One region of the Mesorhizobium sp. P2_E9 genome, then DNA from elsewhere that is predicted to be linked to it. Evidence: predicted binding sites of a transcription regulator. Region 1 holds the regulator's gene; each other region holds the start of a gene.
What was found. Region 1 encodes PhoB, which activates phosphate uptake and scavenging genes when phosphate is short. Its sites were predicted from a motif close to TGTCATNNANCTGTCAT; they were not measured.

Region 2: a site for PhoB is predicted at 2,246-2,262, ahead of AC1D05_RS13530 (ceramide glucosyltransferase). Genes of this name have one in related genera too.
Region 3: a site for PhoB is predicted at 1,844-1,860, ahead of AC1D05_RS23460 (acid phosphatase). Genes of this name have one in related genera too.
Region 4: a site for PhoB is predicted at 2,509-2,525, ahead of phnC (phosphonate ABC transporter ATP-binding protein). Genes of this name have one in related genera too.

Annotation. Positions count from the first base shown of each region.
Region 1 covers NZ_JBFUET010000005.1:300,007-304,204, forward strand. Annotated here, with positions in the region: gene AC1D05_RS11705 (ROK family protein) at 38-1,282, shown strand; gene phoB (phosphate regulon transcriptional regulator PhoB) at 1,295-1,984, opposite strand; gene phoU (phosphate signaling complex protein PhoU) at 2,004-2,711, opposite strand; gene pstB (phosphate ABC transporter ATP-binding protein PstB) at 2,737-3,540, opposite strand; gene pstA (phosphate ABC transporter permease PstA) at 3,537-4,198, opposite strand, start outside.
Region 2 covers NZ_JBFUET010000006.1:336,102-340,299, reverse strand. Annotated here, with positions in the region: gene AC1D05_RS13535 (O-succinylhomoserine sulfhydrylase) at 1-977, shown strand, start outside; gene AC1D05_RS13530 (ceramide glucosyltransferase) at 993-2,144, opposite strand; gene apaG (Co2+/Mg2+ efflux protein ApaG) at 2,366-2,758, shown strand; gene AC1D05_RS13520 (Hsp33 family molecular chaperone) at 2,845-3,876, opposite strand; gene argF (ornithine carbamoyltransferase) at 4,023-4,198, opposite strand, start outside.
Region 3 covers NZ_JBFUET010000013.1:118,937-123,134, reverse strand. Annotated here, with positions in the region: gene AC1D05_RS23470 (cytochrome b) at 1-879, shown strand, start outside; gene AC1D05_RS23465 (cytochrome c1) at 907-1,773, shown strand; gene AC1D05_RS23460 (acid phosphatase) at 1,905-2,600, shown strand; gene AC1D05_RS23455 (alpha-hydroxy acid oxidase) at 2,776-3,921, shown strand; gene AC1D05_RS23450 (adenine phosphoribosyltransferase) at 4,106-4,198, shown strand, end outside.
Region 4 covers NZ_JBFUET010000021.1:119,280-123,477, forward strand. Annotated here, with positions in the region: gene phnE (phosphonate ABC transporter, permease protein PhnE) at 1-400, opposite strand, end outside; gene phnD (phosphonate ABC transporter substrate-binding protein) at 560-1,468, opposite strand; gene phnC (phosphonate ABC transporter ATP-binding protein) at 1,571-2,428, opposite strand; gene AC1D05_RS30855 (DUF1868 domain-containing protein) at 2,561-3,271, opposite strand; gene AC1D05_RS30860 (DapH/DapD/GlmU-related protein) at 3,755-4,198, opposite strand, start outside.

The DNA of each region.
Region 1 (4,198 bases):
CGGAGGAACCGCGGCGACCGGGAGGATGTGGGAAAACATGTCGGTCGGAATCCGCCACGACGATCTGCGCCGGCGCAACCGCGCCATGGTGATTGCGGCCGTGCGCCGGGCCGGTCGGCCCTCGCGCACCGAGATTGCCGCGACCACCGGCCTCAGCCACTCGACCATATCGGCGATCTCTTCCGACCTGATCGGCGAAGGCATCCTGGCCGAAGGCAAGCCGAGCGAGGCCGGCGCGCTCAAGCGCGGCCGGCCGCAGGTCGGCCTCGGCCTCAATCCGGAGGCCGCGGCTGTCATGACCGTGGTGCTGTCGCTGAATTTCCTCTCCGTCGCCGTCATCGACTATGCCGGCCAGGTCGTATCGGAGGAACAGCGCCGGCTGGACACGCTGACCATGTCGCGCGAGGCGCTGATCGGCGAATGCGTCGCCATCGTGCGGCGGCGCCTCGATGATCCCGATATCGACGTGCGCAGCGTCGCCCGCATCGCGCTGGCGATCCAGGGCATCACCGACACCGAGGCCCGGGCGATGCTCTGGTCTCCGATCACGCCGCAGACCAACATCGCCTTCGCCGACATACTCGAGGCCGAGTTCGGTATCCCCGCCACCATGGAAAACGACTGCAACATGATGGCGGTGGCGCTGCGCTGGCGCGATCCCGAGCGCTACCGCGACGACTTCATCGCCATCCTTCTGTCGCACGGCATCGGCATGGGCCTGGTGCTGAAGGGCGAGCTGTTCACGGGCACCCATTCCTCGGGCGGCGAGTTCGGTCACATGATCCATCGGCCCGGCGGCGCGCTTTGCCGTTGCGGACGCCGCGGCTGCGTCGAGGCCTATGCCGGCAACTATGCCATCTGGCGCAACGCCAGGCAGCTCAGTGAGGACACCGAGCCAGTGGCCGATGTCAGCGACGCGCAGATGCGGGCGCTGGCCGCGACGGCACGCGAACGCGACGGGCCTGAGCGCGAAGCCTACCGCAAGGCCGGCGAGGCACTGGGTTATGGGCTCGGCAGCCTGTTCGCGCTGATCGATCCCGCGCCCGTCGCCATGGTCGGCGTCAGTGCCGCCGCCTTCGACCTGATCGAGCCGGCACTGCGCGAAGCGATCGCGCAGACCGCCGGCGGTCAGCACTCGAAATCGATTTCCTTCGACACCGAGCCGAACGAACTGCCTCTGATCCGCGAAGGCTGCGCCATGCGCGCGCTGACCTTCGTCGACCAGGAGATTTTCGCACCGGGCGTGCAGGCGAGAGCTGGCACCGGAAAGAACGTTGCCTGAATCAGGTCCCGCTCAATCTTCCCTGATCGCGTAGCCCGCCCCGCGAATGGTGCGGATGACGTCCGGCATACGGCCATTGTTGACCGCCTTCCGCAACCGGCCGACGTGCACGTCCACCGTGCGCTCGTCGATGTAGATCGTCTCGCCCCAGACATTGTCGAGCAACTGGCTGCGCGAGAACACGCGGCCGGGATGACGCATCATGAATTCGAGCAGGCGGAACTCGGTCGGCCCGAGCCGGATCTCGCTCTTCTTGCGATAGACCCGGTGCGATTCACGGTCGAGCACGATGTCGCCGACCTTGAGCACACTGGACAGAACTTCCGGCTTGGCGCGGCGCAGCAGCGCCTTGACGCGAGCCATGAATTCCGGCGTCGAGAACGGCTTGACCAGATAGTCGTCGGCACCGGTCGAGAGCCCACGTACGCGGTCGCTTTCTTCGCCCCGCGCGGTCAGCATGATGATCGGCAGCCGCTCGGTCTCGGGCCGCATCCGCAGGCGGCGACAGAGTTCGATGCCGGACACCGCCGGCACCATCCAGTCGAGCACCAGAAGGTCGGGCACGTTCTCCTGCAGGCGGATCTCAGCCTCGTCGCCGCGCGGCACCACCTCCACCTGGTAGCCTTCGGATTCAAGATTGTAACGGAGCAGCACCCCCAGCGGCTCCTCATCCTCCACCACCATAATGCGTGGCGCGATCATCGATTGGTCACCTCTTGCGTCAGGCCGCTGGCGCCGACATCGCCGTTTCATCCTGCTTGGGACGATTGGCGGGCAACTGCGTGCCGGTCAGGACATAGTAGGCGTTTTCGGCGATGTTGGTCACGTGGTCGCCGATGCGTTCGAGATTCTTGGCGCAGAACAACAGATGCGTGCACGCCGTGATGTTGCGCGGATCCTCCATCATGTAGGTCAGCAGTTCGCGAAAGACGGAGGTGTATTTGACGTCGATGCGTTCGTCGTCGGCGCGCAGCTTCGCCAGGGCAGCGGCATCGCGCGCCGCATACTCCTCGATCACGCCCTGCACCTGGATCAGCACCAGCTGTGCCATGGCGTCGATGGAATGCGACAGGTCGCGCGGCGTGGCGCTGAGACCGACGGTGCCGACACGCTTGGCTATGTTCTTGGCAAGGTCGCCAATGCGCTCGAGGTCGCCGGCCATGCGGATCGAGCCGACGACATGGCGCAGATCGTCGGCCATCGGCTGGCGCTTGGCGATCAGCGTGATGGCGCGGTCGTCGAGTTCGCGCTGGCGCGCATCCATGATGGCATCGTCGGAGACCACACGCTGTGCCAGCGCGTTGTCGGAATTCAGCAGCGCCTTGGTGGCGCCGCCGACCATCGAGCCGGCGAGGTCGCCCATATCGCTGATCAGCCTGCTGATCTGTCCGAGATCCTCGTCGAAGGCTGCGACTGTGTGTTCGGCCATGATCCTGGTCCTCGTATGCGTGCGATCAGCCGAAGCGGCCGGTGATGTAGTCTTGCGTGCGCTTCTCGCGAGGCGACGTAAAGATCTTCTCGGTTTTGTCGAACTCGACCAGTTCGCCCAGATACATGAAGGCGGTCTGCTTCGAGACGCGCGCCGCCTGCTGCATGTTGTGGGTGACGATGACGATCGTGTAGTCGGCCTGCAACTCGTCGATCAGTTCCTCGATCTTGGCGGTCGACAGCGGGTCAAGCGCCGAGGCCGGCTCGTCGAGCAGGATGACTTCCGGCTTCACCGCCACCGTGCGGGCGATGCACAGCCGCTGCTGCTGGCCGCCTGACAGGCTGAGGCCGCTGGCATTGAGCTTGTCCTTGACCTCGTTCCACAGGGCTGCGCGCTTCAGCGCCTGCTCGACGCGGCCGTCCATCTCGGCCCTGCTGATCTTCTCATAGAGCCTGACGCCGAAGGCGATGTTCTCATAGATCGACATCGGGAACGGCGTCGGCTTCTGGAACACCATGCCGATCTTGGTGCGCAGCAGGTTGAGATCCTGCGAACGGTCGAGAACGTTCTGACCGTCGAGCAGCACCTGGCCCTCGGCGGTCTGCTTGGGATAGAGCTCGTAGATGCGGTTGAAGACGCGCAGCAGCGTCGACTTTCCGCAGCCCGACGGCCCGATGAAGGCGGTGACGCTGCGCTCGGGCAGCGACAGCGTGATATCCTTCAGCGCCTTCGACTGGCCGTAGTAGAAGTTGAGGTTCTTGACCTCGATCTTTACCTTGGCGGCCGCCTCGGCGGCGATCGTCATGTCTGGAGACAACATCTGGCTCATTTGTCCTCTCTGCGTCCGGTCAGGCTGCGCGCAACGATGCTTAGAGCGAGAACCGTCAATGTGATGATGAGTGCGCCAGTCCAGGCCAGCTGCTGCCATTCCTCGTAAGGGCTGAGAGCGAACTGGAAGATGGTCACAGGCAGGCTGGCCATCGGCGCGTTGAGATTGCTCGACCAGAACTGGTTGTTCAGCGCCGTGAAAAGAAGCGGTGCCGTCTCGCCGGAGATGCGGGCGATGGCCAGCAATATGCCGGTGACAATGCCGGACATCGCGGCGCGGTAGGCAACCGACTTGATGACCACCCAGCGCGGCGCACCGATCGCGGTGCCGGCTTCGCGCAACGCGTTGGGCACCAGGTTCAGCATGTCTTCGGTGGTGCGCACGACGACCGGGATGACCAGGATGGCAAGCGCGACGGCGCCGGCGATCGCCGAGAAATGCCCCATCGGCCGCACCATCAGCTCATAGACGAACAGGCCGATGATGATCGACGGCGCCGACAGAAGGATGTCGTTGATGAAGCGCACCACGGTGGTGAGCTTCGAGAAGCGGCCGTATTCAGCCATGTAGGTGCCGGCCAGCACACCGATCGGCGTGCCGACGATGATGCCGATGATGGTCATCACGATGCTGCCATAGATGGCGTTGAGCAGACCGC
Region 2 (4,198 bases), on a different contig from region 1:
GCATGTGCGCGCTCGAAGGCGCCGAGGACGCGCGCGCCACGGCATCCGGCATGGCCGCGGTGACGGCGGCCATGCTGTGCAGCGTCAAGGCCGGCGATCATATCGTGGCGGCGCGCGCGCTGTTCGGCTCCTGCCGCTGGGTGGTCGAGACGCTGGCGCCCCGCTACGGCATCGAGGCGACGCTGGTCGACGGCACCGACATCGCCAACTGGGAAAAGGCGGTGAGGCCGAACACCAAGCTGTTCTTCCTGGAAAGCCCGACCAACCCGACGCTGGAAGTGGTCGATATCGCCGCCGTCGCTTCGCTTGCCAACTCGATCGGCGCACGGCTTGTCGTCGACAATGTCTTCGCCACGCCGCTGCAGCAGAAGCCGCTGCAGCTCGGTGCCCACATCGTCGTCTATTCGGCGACCAAACACATCGACGGCCAGGGCCGTTGTCTCGGCGGCGTCATCCTGTCGGACAAGAAGTGGATCGACGAGAATTTGCACGACTATTTCCGCCACACCGGCCCCAGCCTGTCGCCGTTCAATGCCTGGACGCTGCTGAAGGGCCTGGAGACGCTGCCGCTGCGCGTGCGCCAGCAGACGGAAAGCGCCGGCAAGATCGCCGACTTCCTCGCCGAACAGCCGCAGATCGCCCGCATCATCTATCCCGGCCGCGCCGACCACCCGCAGGCCGATATCGTCAAGAAGCAGATGTCGGGCGGCTCGACGCTGATCTGCCTCGACGTCAAGGGCGGCAAGCAGGCGGCCTTCGCCCTGCAGAACGCGCTCGACATCGTGCTGATCTCGAACAATCTCGGCGATGCCAAGAGCCTGATCACCCATCCGGCAACGACGACGCATAAGAATTTGAGCGACGAGGCCCGCGCCGAACTCGGCATCGGACCTGGCACGCTCAGGCTGTCGGTCGGTCTGGAGGATACCGACGATCTTCTGGAAGACATTGCCCAGGCGCTGAAGGCCACGAAATAGCGAGCCTCGGCGGGATCAGGCGCGCGACGGCGTCTCTTCCAGTTCGGCGGCCTTGGTACCGATGATCATGGCGTTGCCGCGCCAGTCGACGGCGCCGCCGAGCCAGCCGCGTGCCCACATCGCTGGAAGCATCAAGTCCCGCGCAATCATCGCCGCGACTGTTCGCGGCGACAGGTGCCAGCCCTTGGACCAGGCCAGGGCGCATTCCGGAAGGTAGAAGGCCGCCAGCACGGCGATGGCCGTAAGCGGCAGGCTGAAGCCGGCACTTGCCGCCGCAACCAGTGCAAGCAGCAGCGGCACCACCGCGCCGGTCAGGATTTCGGGCGCGAAGAACAACGGGAAGGTGACGCGGCGCAGACGCGCCCAGCGGGCCTGGCGCGACCAGATCTCGCCAAGCCTGCGCCGGCCGAGCGGCTGCTCGAAGGGTGCCGCGACGAGATTGACGCGCAGGCCAAGGCTGTTCACCAGCTTGGTCGCGGCGGCGTCCTCGGCGATTTCGGCGGCCAGAGCGCGGATGCCGCCATTGGCATCCAGCATCGGCTTGTTCCACAGCATGCTCTTGCCCTGGGCAAAGCCGAGGCCAAGCGCCTCGCCGGCATACTGCCAGCGGGCCTGCAGCGTGTTGAGGAAGGCGCATTCGACCTCGGCCCAGAAGCCATCCGGCCGCGAACCGATCGGCGTCGAGCAGACAAGGCCGGTATCCGTCCGCCACGCCGCCATCAGATGCTGGATGTAGTCCCTCGGCATCAGCACGTTGGAGTCGGCCAGGACGACCCAGTTGTGCCGCGCGGCTTCCCAGCCCTTGACGCAATTGTTGAGCTTGGGATTGGAACTGACGCGGTCGTCACCGATCAACAGCCGGGCGGGCACTTTTGGAAAGCGGCCGATGGCGGCACGGATCAGCCTGACCACCGGATCGTCGGCATGGGCGACACAGAAGATCAACTCGTAGCGCGGCCAGTCGAGCGAGAAGGCGCGCTCCAGCGTCTCCTGCGTGAACGGCTCGACACCGCGCGACGGTACGATAATCGACACCGGCGGCGATTTGCCGGCTGGCCGTGCGATCGTGGTGCGCCGTTTCAGCTGTGAAGCGGCGAGCAGGATGCTGGCAGCGTTTGACAGGATAAGAGCAGTCGAAAGCGAGGCGGCTATGAGAGTGAGTTCCATCGAGATCTGGTCACTCCAGAAGAGACGGCCCGCAACGTGGCCGTTTTCAACAGTTCGACAGAGCGCCGAGTCGCCCGGTGCGTGCACACCACCATTGTCGTGTGTCACTTAAATGACATTCTTTGCCGGCACCTGCGTTTCAAAGTCAGGCGCGACAAGACGCGCACGTTGACCTGCTCGCCGGGAGCGCCGAAAGGTATCGGATTGTTTTGGAGCCGCTTATGTACCGCGCCGTCACGCGCAACATCGAAGTGCAAGTCAGGCCGTTCTACCTCGAGGACCGCTCTGATCCTTCCGAGAACCGCTATGTCTGGGGCTATCAGATAACGATCGACAACCAGTCGGACGAATTCGTGCAGCTTCTGTCGCGTTATTGGCACATCACCGACGGTGCCGGCCGGGTCGAGGAAGTGCGCGGCCCCGGCGTCGTCGGCGACCAGCCCGAACTCAATCCTGGCGACAGCTATCAATACACGTCCGGCTGTCCGCTCTCGACCCCGTCAGGGATCATGGTCGGGCGCTACACGATGCGCAACAAGCGGGGCGAGACTTTTGATATCGCCATCCCGGCGTTTTCGCTGGACCTGCCGGGGACGAGGCGGACGGTGAACTGAACGGGCAGTAATCGCGGAAAGTTCGTGCTGCCCCTCATCCGCCCTTCGGGCACCTTCTCCCCGTGAACGGGGAGAAGGAAGCTTTGTCATTGCGCCGCGAATTCCGCCGGGTCGAAGTCGTACTGCGTCGAGCAGAATTCGCAGGCGACATGGATGCCGCCATCCTCGGTGCTGTCCTTGATCTCCTGCGCGGAAAAACCCTCGAGGATACCGCGGATCTTGTCGCGCGAGCATGAGCACTGGTCGGCGACAGGAACGCCACCGAAGACGCGCACGCCATGCTCATGGAACAGGCGATAGAGCAGCCGTTCGGCGCCGATCGTCGGATCGATCAGTTCGGTCGGCTCGATGGTGCCGAGCAACGCCAGCAACTCCTGCCAAGAATTGTCGGCCGGATCGTGGATCTCCTCGCGCGGATCGCCATCGCCGCCGGGCAGGTCCGGAATGCGCATGCGCTCAGGCGACTGTGGCAGGAACTGCGCCAGGATGCCACCGGCGCGCCACTGTTCGCGCGCGCCGCCAGGACCCGGCGTCAACAGCTTGGCAACCGAGAGCCGGATATCGGTCGGGATCTGTTCCGACTGGCGGAAATAGGTGCGCGCCGCGTCCTCCAGCGTTTCGCCGTCGAGCTGGACGATGCCCTGATAGCGTTGCGTATGGGCGCCCTGGTCGATGGTCAGCGCCAGCACGCCGCTGCCGAGCAGTGTCTGCTGGGACGTTTCGCCCGCCGCGACCAAAGCCTCCAGCCGGTCGGCGTCAAAGCGCGCATAAGCGCGCAATGCCGAGGGCGTGGAGAAATCCGCCACCAGCATGTCGACCGGCCCGTCGGTGCGGGTCTGTAGGATGAACTTGCCCTCGAATTTGAGCGAGGTGCCGAGCAGCACCGTCAGCACGCAGGCTTCCGCCAGCAGGCGGGCAACCGGCTCGGGATAGTCGTGGCGGCTGAGGATGGCGTCGAGCATCGGCCCGAGCTGCACGGTGCGACCGCGCACGTCGAGCGGGCCGACCTCGAACGGCACGACATGATCGTCGCCGGCATAGCCGAACTCGCCGAGTTTGGGGTGATGTTCAGTCACTTGATGCGTTTCCAACATGACAAAGCTCCAGGGCGCGGCCATGCGACCCGGAGAGGCACATGCGTCCAAACGCGCTTGATTTGCGTGATGCGGCGCAGATAGGCATCGCGCCCCCGCAGATCAAGCGCCCAGACACTTCAAGCGCCCAGACATCTCAAGTACCAAGACATCTCAAGCCCCAAGACATCTCAAGCACCAAGACACCAGGCAAGCACCGCCTTCTGGGCGTGGAGCCGGTTCTCGGCCTCGTCGAAGACCACCGAATGCGGGCCGTCGATGACTTCGTCCGTCACTTCCTCACCGCGATGCGCCGGCAGGCAGTGCATGAACAGCGCATCAGGCTTGGCATGCGCCATCAGCTTGG
Region 3 (4,198 bases), on a different contig from region 1:
AGCTTCTGGGGCGCCACCGTTATCACCGGCTTCTTCAGTGCCATTCCGCTGGTCGGCAACTGGATCCAGCAGCTGCTGCTCGGCGGCTTCTCCGTCGACGACCCGACGCTGAACCGCTTCTTCGCGCTGCACTATCTGCTGCCGTTCATGATCGCTGGCGTCGTCGTGCTGCACGTCTGGGCGCTGCATGTCGTCGGCCAGTCGAACCCGACCGGCATCGAGGTGAAGTCGAAGACCGACACCGTCGCCTTCACCCCCTACGCGACCATCAAGGACGCGTTCGGCATGATCGTGTTCCTGTTCATCTTCGCCTATTTCATCTTCTTCCTGCCGAATTATCTCGGCCATCCCGACAATTACATCGTCGCCAACCCGCTGAAGACGCCGGCCCACATCGTGCCGGAATGGTACTTCCTGCCGTTCTACGCGATCCTGCGCGCCATCACCTTCAACATCGGGCCGATCAACTCCAAGCTCGGCGGCGTGCTGTGCATGTTCGGCGCCATCGTCATGCTGTTCCTGGTGCCGTGGCTCGACACCTCCAAGGTGCGCTCGGCGGTCTACCGGCCCTGGTACAAGCTGTTCTTCTGGCTGTTCGTGGCCGACGCCATCCTGCTTGGCTGGCTGGGCTCGCAGCCGGCGGAAGGCGGCGGTCTGTTGACCCTCCTGATAGGTGAGTTTGCGGGCAACTACGTTGGCTACGCTCAAGCGGCGACGCTGTTCTATTTCGCCTTCTTCCTGATCGCGCTGCCGGTGCTTGGCCTCATCGAGACGCCGCGCAGGCTGCCGAACTCGATCACCGAGGCGGTGCTCGAAAAGAACAAGGGCGGCAGCGGGCATCCGGCGGGCGCCACGGCCGCGCCAGAGACCAAGGGCTGAGCGGTAGAGAATCTAAGGGGATTTGGCATGAAGAAGATTCTCACCTCGCTGGCGCTGATCGGCCTTGTGGCCGCCGGCACTGCGGCCTTCGCCGCCGAAGAGGCGCACAATGCGGCAGCGCCGACGCATTTCCCGATCAATGAACCGAAGGAGATGAGCTGGAGCTTCACAGGTCCGATCGGTACCTATGACAAGGGCCAGCTGCAGCGCGGCCTGAAGGTCTACAAGGAAGTCTGCTCGGCCTGCCATTCGATGAATCTGGTGGCGTTCCGGACACTCGCGGGCCCAACGGGGCTTGGTTATTCGGATGCGCAGATCAAGTCCTTGGCAGCGACCTACACCATCCATGACGGCCCCAACGATGCCGGCGAGATGTTCGACCGTCCCGGCAAGCCATCGGACTATTTCCCGGCGCCGTTCGCCAATGTAGAGGCCGCCGCGGCCGCCAATGGCGGCGCGGCCCCTCCCGACATGTCGCTGCTGGCCAAGGCGCGCGGCGTCGAGCGCGGCTTTCCGCAGTTCGTCTTCGACATTTTCACCCAGTATGATGCCGGCGGCCCCGACTACATTCATTCGCTGCTGACCGGCTACGACCAGACGCCGCCTGCCGGCATGGTCATCCCCGAAGGCACACACTACAACCCGTACTTCATGTCGGGCGTGTCGCTGAAAATGCCCAAGCCGCTCTCCGACGGCCAGGTGACCTATGATGACGGCGCACCGCAGACGGTCGACCAATATTCCCGCGACATATCCGCCTTCCTGATGTGGGCGGCCGAGCCGCACATGGAAGCCCGCAAGCATACCGGCATCAACGTGCTGTTTTTCCTGCTTGTGTTCGGTGCGCTGGTCTACCTCGTCAAGCGCAAGGTGTGGGAAGGCGTGGCGCACTAAATCGCGCCAAAGCTACACAGGACTACGAAAGGGCGCCTCGAGGCGCCCTTTCGCGTTTCGGAGGCGGTCCCGTCACATGGCCGTCATCGCCCATGGTGATCCTGCGTCATTGCCACCAAAGGATCGCACCCATGAAGAAATACGCATCGCTGACGGCTGGTCTGCTGCTGCTGATCATCGGCTCGGCCGCCCAGGCCGAAGACGCAAAACCCTTCGTCACCAACAAGGATATCGACCTGACGATGATTCTGCCGCCACCGCCGGCGAACGATTCGGCGCAGACCAAGGCCGAACTCGGCGAGGTGCTGACGCTGCAAGTAACGCGCACGCCCGAGATGGTGGCCAGTGCTGTTGCCGATGCGGAGGAGAATGTCTGGCGCTTCGCCAACGTCATGGGGCCAAATTTCAACAAGGATAAGCTGCCGAAGTTCAGCGCCTTCTTCGATCGCGTCGTTGAGACCGAAGGCGCTGTCGTCGATCCGGCCAAGGATGTCTGGAAGCGCCCGCGTCCGCACCAGCTCAGCGACCTTGTCAAGCCGGCTGTCAAGCTGTCGAGCTCCGGCTCCTGGCCGTCCGGCCACGCCACCGTCGGCACCATGATGGGCATCATCCTAGCCGACATGGTTCCGGAGAAGCGCGCCGAGATCATGGCGCGCGCGGCCGAATACGCCCACAACCGTGAGGTCGGCGGTATCCACTATGCATCCGACGTCGAGATGGGCAAGATTTCCGGCAGCGTCATTGCCGCGATCCTGCTCAACCGGGACGACTTCAAGGCCGAATACGAAGTGGCCAAGGCCGAGCTTCGTTCCGACCTCGGCATGTAAGTCTTCGTCAAAAGTCGGCTTCGACGAAAGGGGCGCCTCAGGCGCCTCTTTGCTGTTCACGGCCATGTTCTGCCGGAGCTCAAAAATTAGTCCGTTGGCATGGCGGCATCCGATTGATATTCGAAGCATCAAACGGCGACGCATGGCTTCTCCCGCCTGGCCTTGGAAAACGACGATGCGGCTCAGCGACTGTCATAACTATTCCGATTTCCGGCGCATGGCGCAGCAAAGGCTGCCGGGGCCGATCTTCGACTACATCGATGGAGCGGCCGACGACGAGGTCACCTGTCGCCGCAACACCGAAAGCTTCGAGACCTGCGACCTTGTTCCCAACGTGCTGCGCGGGGTGAGCGAGATCGACATGTCGGTGACGGTGATGGGGCAGAAGCTGGCGATGCCCGTCTACTGCTCGCCGACCGCGTTGCAGCGGCTTTTCCATCATCAGGGCGAGCGGGCGGTCGCCAGAGCGGCGGCCAAATACGGCACCATGTTCGGTGTCTCTTCGCTTGGCACCGTCAGCCTCGAGGAGGCGCGCAGGATCAGCGCCAGTCCGCAGGTCTATCAGTTCTATTTCCACCGGGATCGCGGTCTCAACCGGGCGATGATGCAGCGGGCGAAGCAAGTTGGCGTCGAGGTGATGATGCTGACCGTCGACAGCATCACCGGAGGAAACCGCGAGCGCGACAAGCGCACCGGCTTTGCCATCCCCTTCAAGCTCAACCTGGCGGGGATGGCGCAGTTCGCGCTCAAGCCGGCCTGGGCGATCAACTATTTCACGCACGAAGGATTCAAGCTGCCGCAGCTCGACGAGCATGTCGACATGGGCGGCGGCACAATGTCGATCAGCCGCTATTTCACCGAAATGCTTGATCCGTCGATGAATTGGGACGACGTCGCCGAGATGGTCGGGCAGTGGTCGGGGCCGTTCTGCCTCAAGGGCATCATGTCGGTGGAGGACGCCAAACGCGCAGCCGATATCGGCTGCAGCGGCATTGTGCTGTCGAACCATGCAGGCCGGCAGCTGGACGGCTCGCGGGCGGCATTCGACCAGTTGGCCGAGATCGTCGATGCCGTCGGCGACCGGATCGACGTCATCATGGATGGCGGCGTGCAGCGCGGCACACATGTGCTGAAGGCCCTCTCGCTCGGCGCCAAGGCGGTCGGCATTGGCCGTTACTATCTGTTCCCGCTGGCGGCGGCCGGCCAGCCGGGCGTCGAAAGGGCGCTCGAACAGATGCGGGTCGAGATCGAACGCGGCATGAGACTGATGGGCTGCGGTTCGATCGGACAATTGTCTCGCGAGAATCTGCGCTTCCGGTAACCAGCAGAGCAGGAGCAAGCCGTGGCGAGACAGCATCGGCGCGGAAGATAGCCGCGCCGGCCAGGCCAATCCTTTGCCGGATGCGCTTGTCTCGGGCGTCACATCGCGCTAGCCGTTGTCGGTCGCGTCGGGTTTGGTCCCTGCGCCGTTCGCACTTGCCAGCTGGATCATCTGGAGCCGCCTCATGAAACCTTCGCTCGAAGACACGCTGCTGGCCGCGATCCGCACCATTCCGGACTATCCGAAGCCCGGCATCCTGTTTCGCGACATCACCACG
Region 4 (4,198 bases), on a different contig from region 1:
TCGAAACCAGGGCCACGTTCACGGTGGTGATCATCAGCTCGAAATATTCGGGGATGTAGAACCCGCCCCAGACATAGATGCGACCGAGCGGGAAGTTGAATTCCTGCGTGCCGGTGTCATGCGGCGAGGCAATGTCGAATAGCGCCCGCCAGACGTCGTTCCAGTCCTTGGGGGTGAGCCAACTCAAGAAATCCAGAATATGCGGCAGCCGGTCGAAGAAGTGCCCGGCATTGGCCTCGTCGGCGAACCACATGCTGGCGAACATCGCGACGAGCAGCAGGCCGACACCCAGCACTGTATAGAACCGGCGCAGCGACGTCTGGCGTCGCCAGGCATCGGCCATCTGGTGGGTGGCGCCGGAAGAGGCTGTCAAAGAGGGGGCTGTCACGGAAAGGGTCATGATCGGAGATGCAAAAAGGGCGGTGCCGCCGCATCGGCCCGAAAATCGAAACCCGATTTTCTGAAGGTCCGATGCGGCAATCCTAAGTGCTAAAGCGTACTTTGTGCGTCCAAATGAACGCACGTCGCTTTAGTAACACCGCCCTTTTCGATTTCGCCGTTAGCCGCCGATGGCTGCCTTACGGGCTTCGACGATGACGTTGTAGAAGTCCGGCTTCACCGGAACGTAGCCGGTGAAATCGCCACCTTCGACGCCCTCGAAGCAAGCTTTGTCCTTCTTCGGCAGATCGGTGAAGAAGGCGGCGAGCTTGGCGGTCATCTCGTCGCCGAGCGCGGCGCGCACGACCAGCGGACCGTTCGGGATCTGGCCCGAACGCCAGACTTCGACGAAGTCGTTGGAGTCGACGGCGCCCTTGGCGACTTCCTTGTGGAAGGTGCCGGAGGTGTAGCCGTTCTTGAAGTCGCCGATGCCGGAGGAATCGTCCACCGCGACGTCTACCTTGCCATCGCGCACGGCCAGGATGTTGTTCTCATGGCCGCCGTTGAACTGGGTCGAGGCGAAATAGGTCTCGTTGGAGGCGCCGGTGTCCTTCGGAATTTGCGTCAGCGGGATCAGGTAGCCGGAGGTCGAATCCGGATCGGCGTAGCCGAGCTTCTTGCCCTTGGCCGACTTGATGTCGGTGATGCCCGAGGTCTTCAGCGCCAGGCCGATCGAATAGTAACCGGTGGAACCGTCGGTCTGTTTGGTCGTGAGGATCGGGGTCACCGCCTTCGGATCCTTGAGATAGACGCTGGCATAGCCGGACGCGCCGAGCTCTGCGAAGTCGAGCGTGCCGCCGAGCAGGCCCTGGATGACGCCGTCATAGTCGGCGGCGGGGAACAGCGAGACCTTCTCGAAGCCGAATTCGGTCTTCAGATGGTCGGCAAGGCACTGGTAGTTGCGCAGCCGGTCGGTCTCGTTTTCACCGCCCAGAATGCCGACGCGGAATTCCTTCAGATCGGCGGCGTGGGCCATGCTGGTTGCCATGGCGAGCACCGAAACGGCGCTGAGAACCATCTTCCTGAACATTTGATATCTCTCCTGTAGGTTCCGGCCCCGCGCCGGCAGCGTTATCGATTTTGACAGGTGCCCTTGACGCGGGCGGACGATCCGAGCCGCCCTTTCTTGAACTCAGTAACCTGGGAATGCAGGCTCGAGCGGTCCGGCGGATGCTGCAATCTTTTGCTTGAAGGCAACGCTGGTCGAGGTGATGGCCTCGGCGATTTCGCCGCCATTGCTGTCGGCGCCATAGACGAGACGCACGGCCTCGCGGTTGAGCTCTTCGGGCGGGCCGTCGAAGACAACCTTGCCGGCGGCCATGCCGATGATGCGGCTGCAATAGGTGCGCGCGGTATCGAGCGTATGCAGGTTGGTGACGACGGTGATGCCTTCGCGCAGATTGATGTCCTGCAGCGAATCCATCACCACCTTGGCGTTGAGCGGGTCGAGCGAGGCGATCGGCTCGTCGGCGAGGATCACCTTGGGCTGCTGCATCAGGGCGCGGGCGATGGCGACGCGCTGCTGTTGTCCGCCGGACAGCGTACCGGCGGGCTGAAGCGCGGTGCGGGCAATATCGAGCCGCTCGAGCGCGGCGACTGCCTCGGCGCATTCGGCGCGCGAAAACATGCCGAGAAGGTTGGACAGGGTCGAACGGTGGTTCAACTTGCCGAGCAGCACGTTGGTCAGCACGTCGAGGCGCGGCACCAGGTTGAACTGCTGGAAGATCATGGCGCAGTCGCGCTGCCAACGCCGCAGCGGCGAGCCGCGCAGCTGGGAGACCTCGGCGCTGTCAAAAAAAATCGACCCCTGGCTGGGGTCGACAAGACGGTTGATCATGCGAAGAAGGGTCGATTTGCCGGCGCCCGAACGACCAATGACACCGACCATCTGACCCTGCGGGATCGAGATGTTGACATCGCTGACGGCGGTGTTTTTGCCAAATCGTCGGCTGACACCGCGGATTTCGAGCGTGGCAGAGCTTGCTGACATGGGGCTGGGCTCCAGTCCGGGCCTTATTGATCGTCAGGCTCTCGCCTAACGCAGCCACATGAACCTGCCATGTCGCCAGCATGTCAGTTTTGTTACGCTCCACAGGCGCGACGACTGGTGTCTTGCCGACGGTCAGCCAAGCACCAGCAATTCCTCGAAATGCTTCATGTCGCGGAAGGCGCAGAAGGCGGGGGCCTTGATCTCGATCACCGGTGCCTGCCGTGCGAAAAGTGCCAGGCCCTCATCGAACAGCGTCTGCCACGCAGCGGCTCTGGCATCTGCCAGGCGCTGGATCTGGTAAGCGAAGGTGATGTGGAAGACATACGTGTCGTGATCGGGGTGCCGGTACCCGAACGGCACCGCCAGCGCATCGCGCCATTGACGCATGATGCGCACGTCGTTGTCCGTCGCACCGGCAACGGTGAGGCCGGTCGGCACGATTTCGACCACCTTGATGTTGAAGGGACCGAAGCCTTCGAAGCCTTTCAAGCGTTCCAGATAAAGCCGGGTCATGGCGTCGATGCTGGTGTCGAGCGGCACGTCCTGCGGCCAGTAGGGCAAGCGGCGGCGGTACTCGATGATGCCCTGGAACAGCGTCATGTGCAGGCTGGAAACGGGCGTGAAGGCGAGTCGGTCGGCGTCGGGCATCGCCAGCATCTTGTCGCGCACCACAAGCATGACTGCCTCGGACGGCGAACCGCTGACGAGATGACTGACGACGGTGTTGCCGGGCTCGGTCAGGAAATTGCCTGACGTGTCGTAACGCGTGCCAAGATGCGCCGGCGGAGCCGGGTTGGAGCCGGCAAAGAATCCGGCGAGCGAGGGTTTCACGGTTTCGAGCATGGCGATCTCCTTGGGGGAGATGGCGTCCTGTCCGAGTCCTGTGTCAGGGATATGAAATTGTCGAATGTTTCAAAAGCATATAGCGAGCCGCGAACAAGGCATACCAAAGCAAGCGATACTGGTCAATAAAACGCATGGCGCCCACCTATAGCAATGTAAAGATGCCGGTCTACCCTCGCTCTCCGAATTATCTTGCTTTGCTTGTATTACTTTGTCAGCCTGGCTTACCTGTAAGTTGCGCAAGGATCCACAACATATAGAGCGGGGCTATCGCCGCCGTGAGCAAAACACAACCCAATATCATCAACGTTACTGAAGAGCCAACGTCAGATTGCCTCCAACGCTTAACTCCAAGCTTAATCGCCAAAATCCCCAACGCGACCAACCCCAGTCCAATGAAAAGAGGGATTACGACAATAAAGGTCACATATGCTCCATCGCATTGGTTGGCTGATTATTAGTTCGACGAAAACACCATTCGCGTCAACCATACTTCTCCAGAAACGCCTCCGCCGACAGGTCACGGAAATCGTCGAGTGAGGCGCGCAGCCTGGCGTGGTCCCAGTCCCACCAGGCGAGTGCCTGGTAGCGCTCGGCGGTGCGGCGGTCGAAGCGCTCGCGGATCGGCTTGGCCGGCACGCCGGCGACAATGGTGTAGGGCGGGACGTCCTTCGAGACCACCGCGCCGGCGCCGACAGCCGCGCCATCGCCGACGGTGACGCCGGGCAGGACGGTCGAGCCGTGGCCGAGCCAGGTGTCGTGGCCGATGGTGACGCGCTTGGCGCGACGCTCAGCGAAGAATTCACTCTCGTGCTCGGCGTCGTCCCAATAGTCCGAGGCGCGGTAGGTGAAGTGGTGCAGCGTCGGCCGCCAGGTCGGGTGATTGGTGGCGTTGAGGCGCACGCTTGCCGCGATGTTGGCAAATTT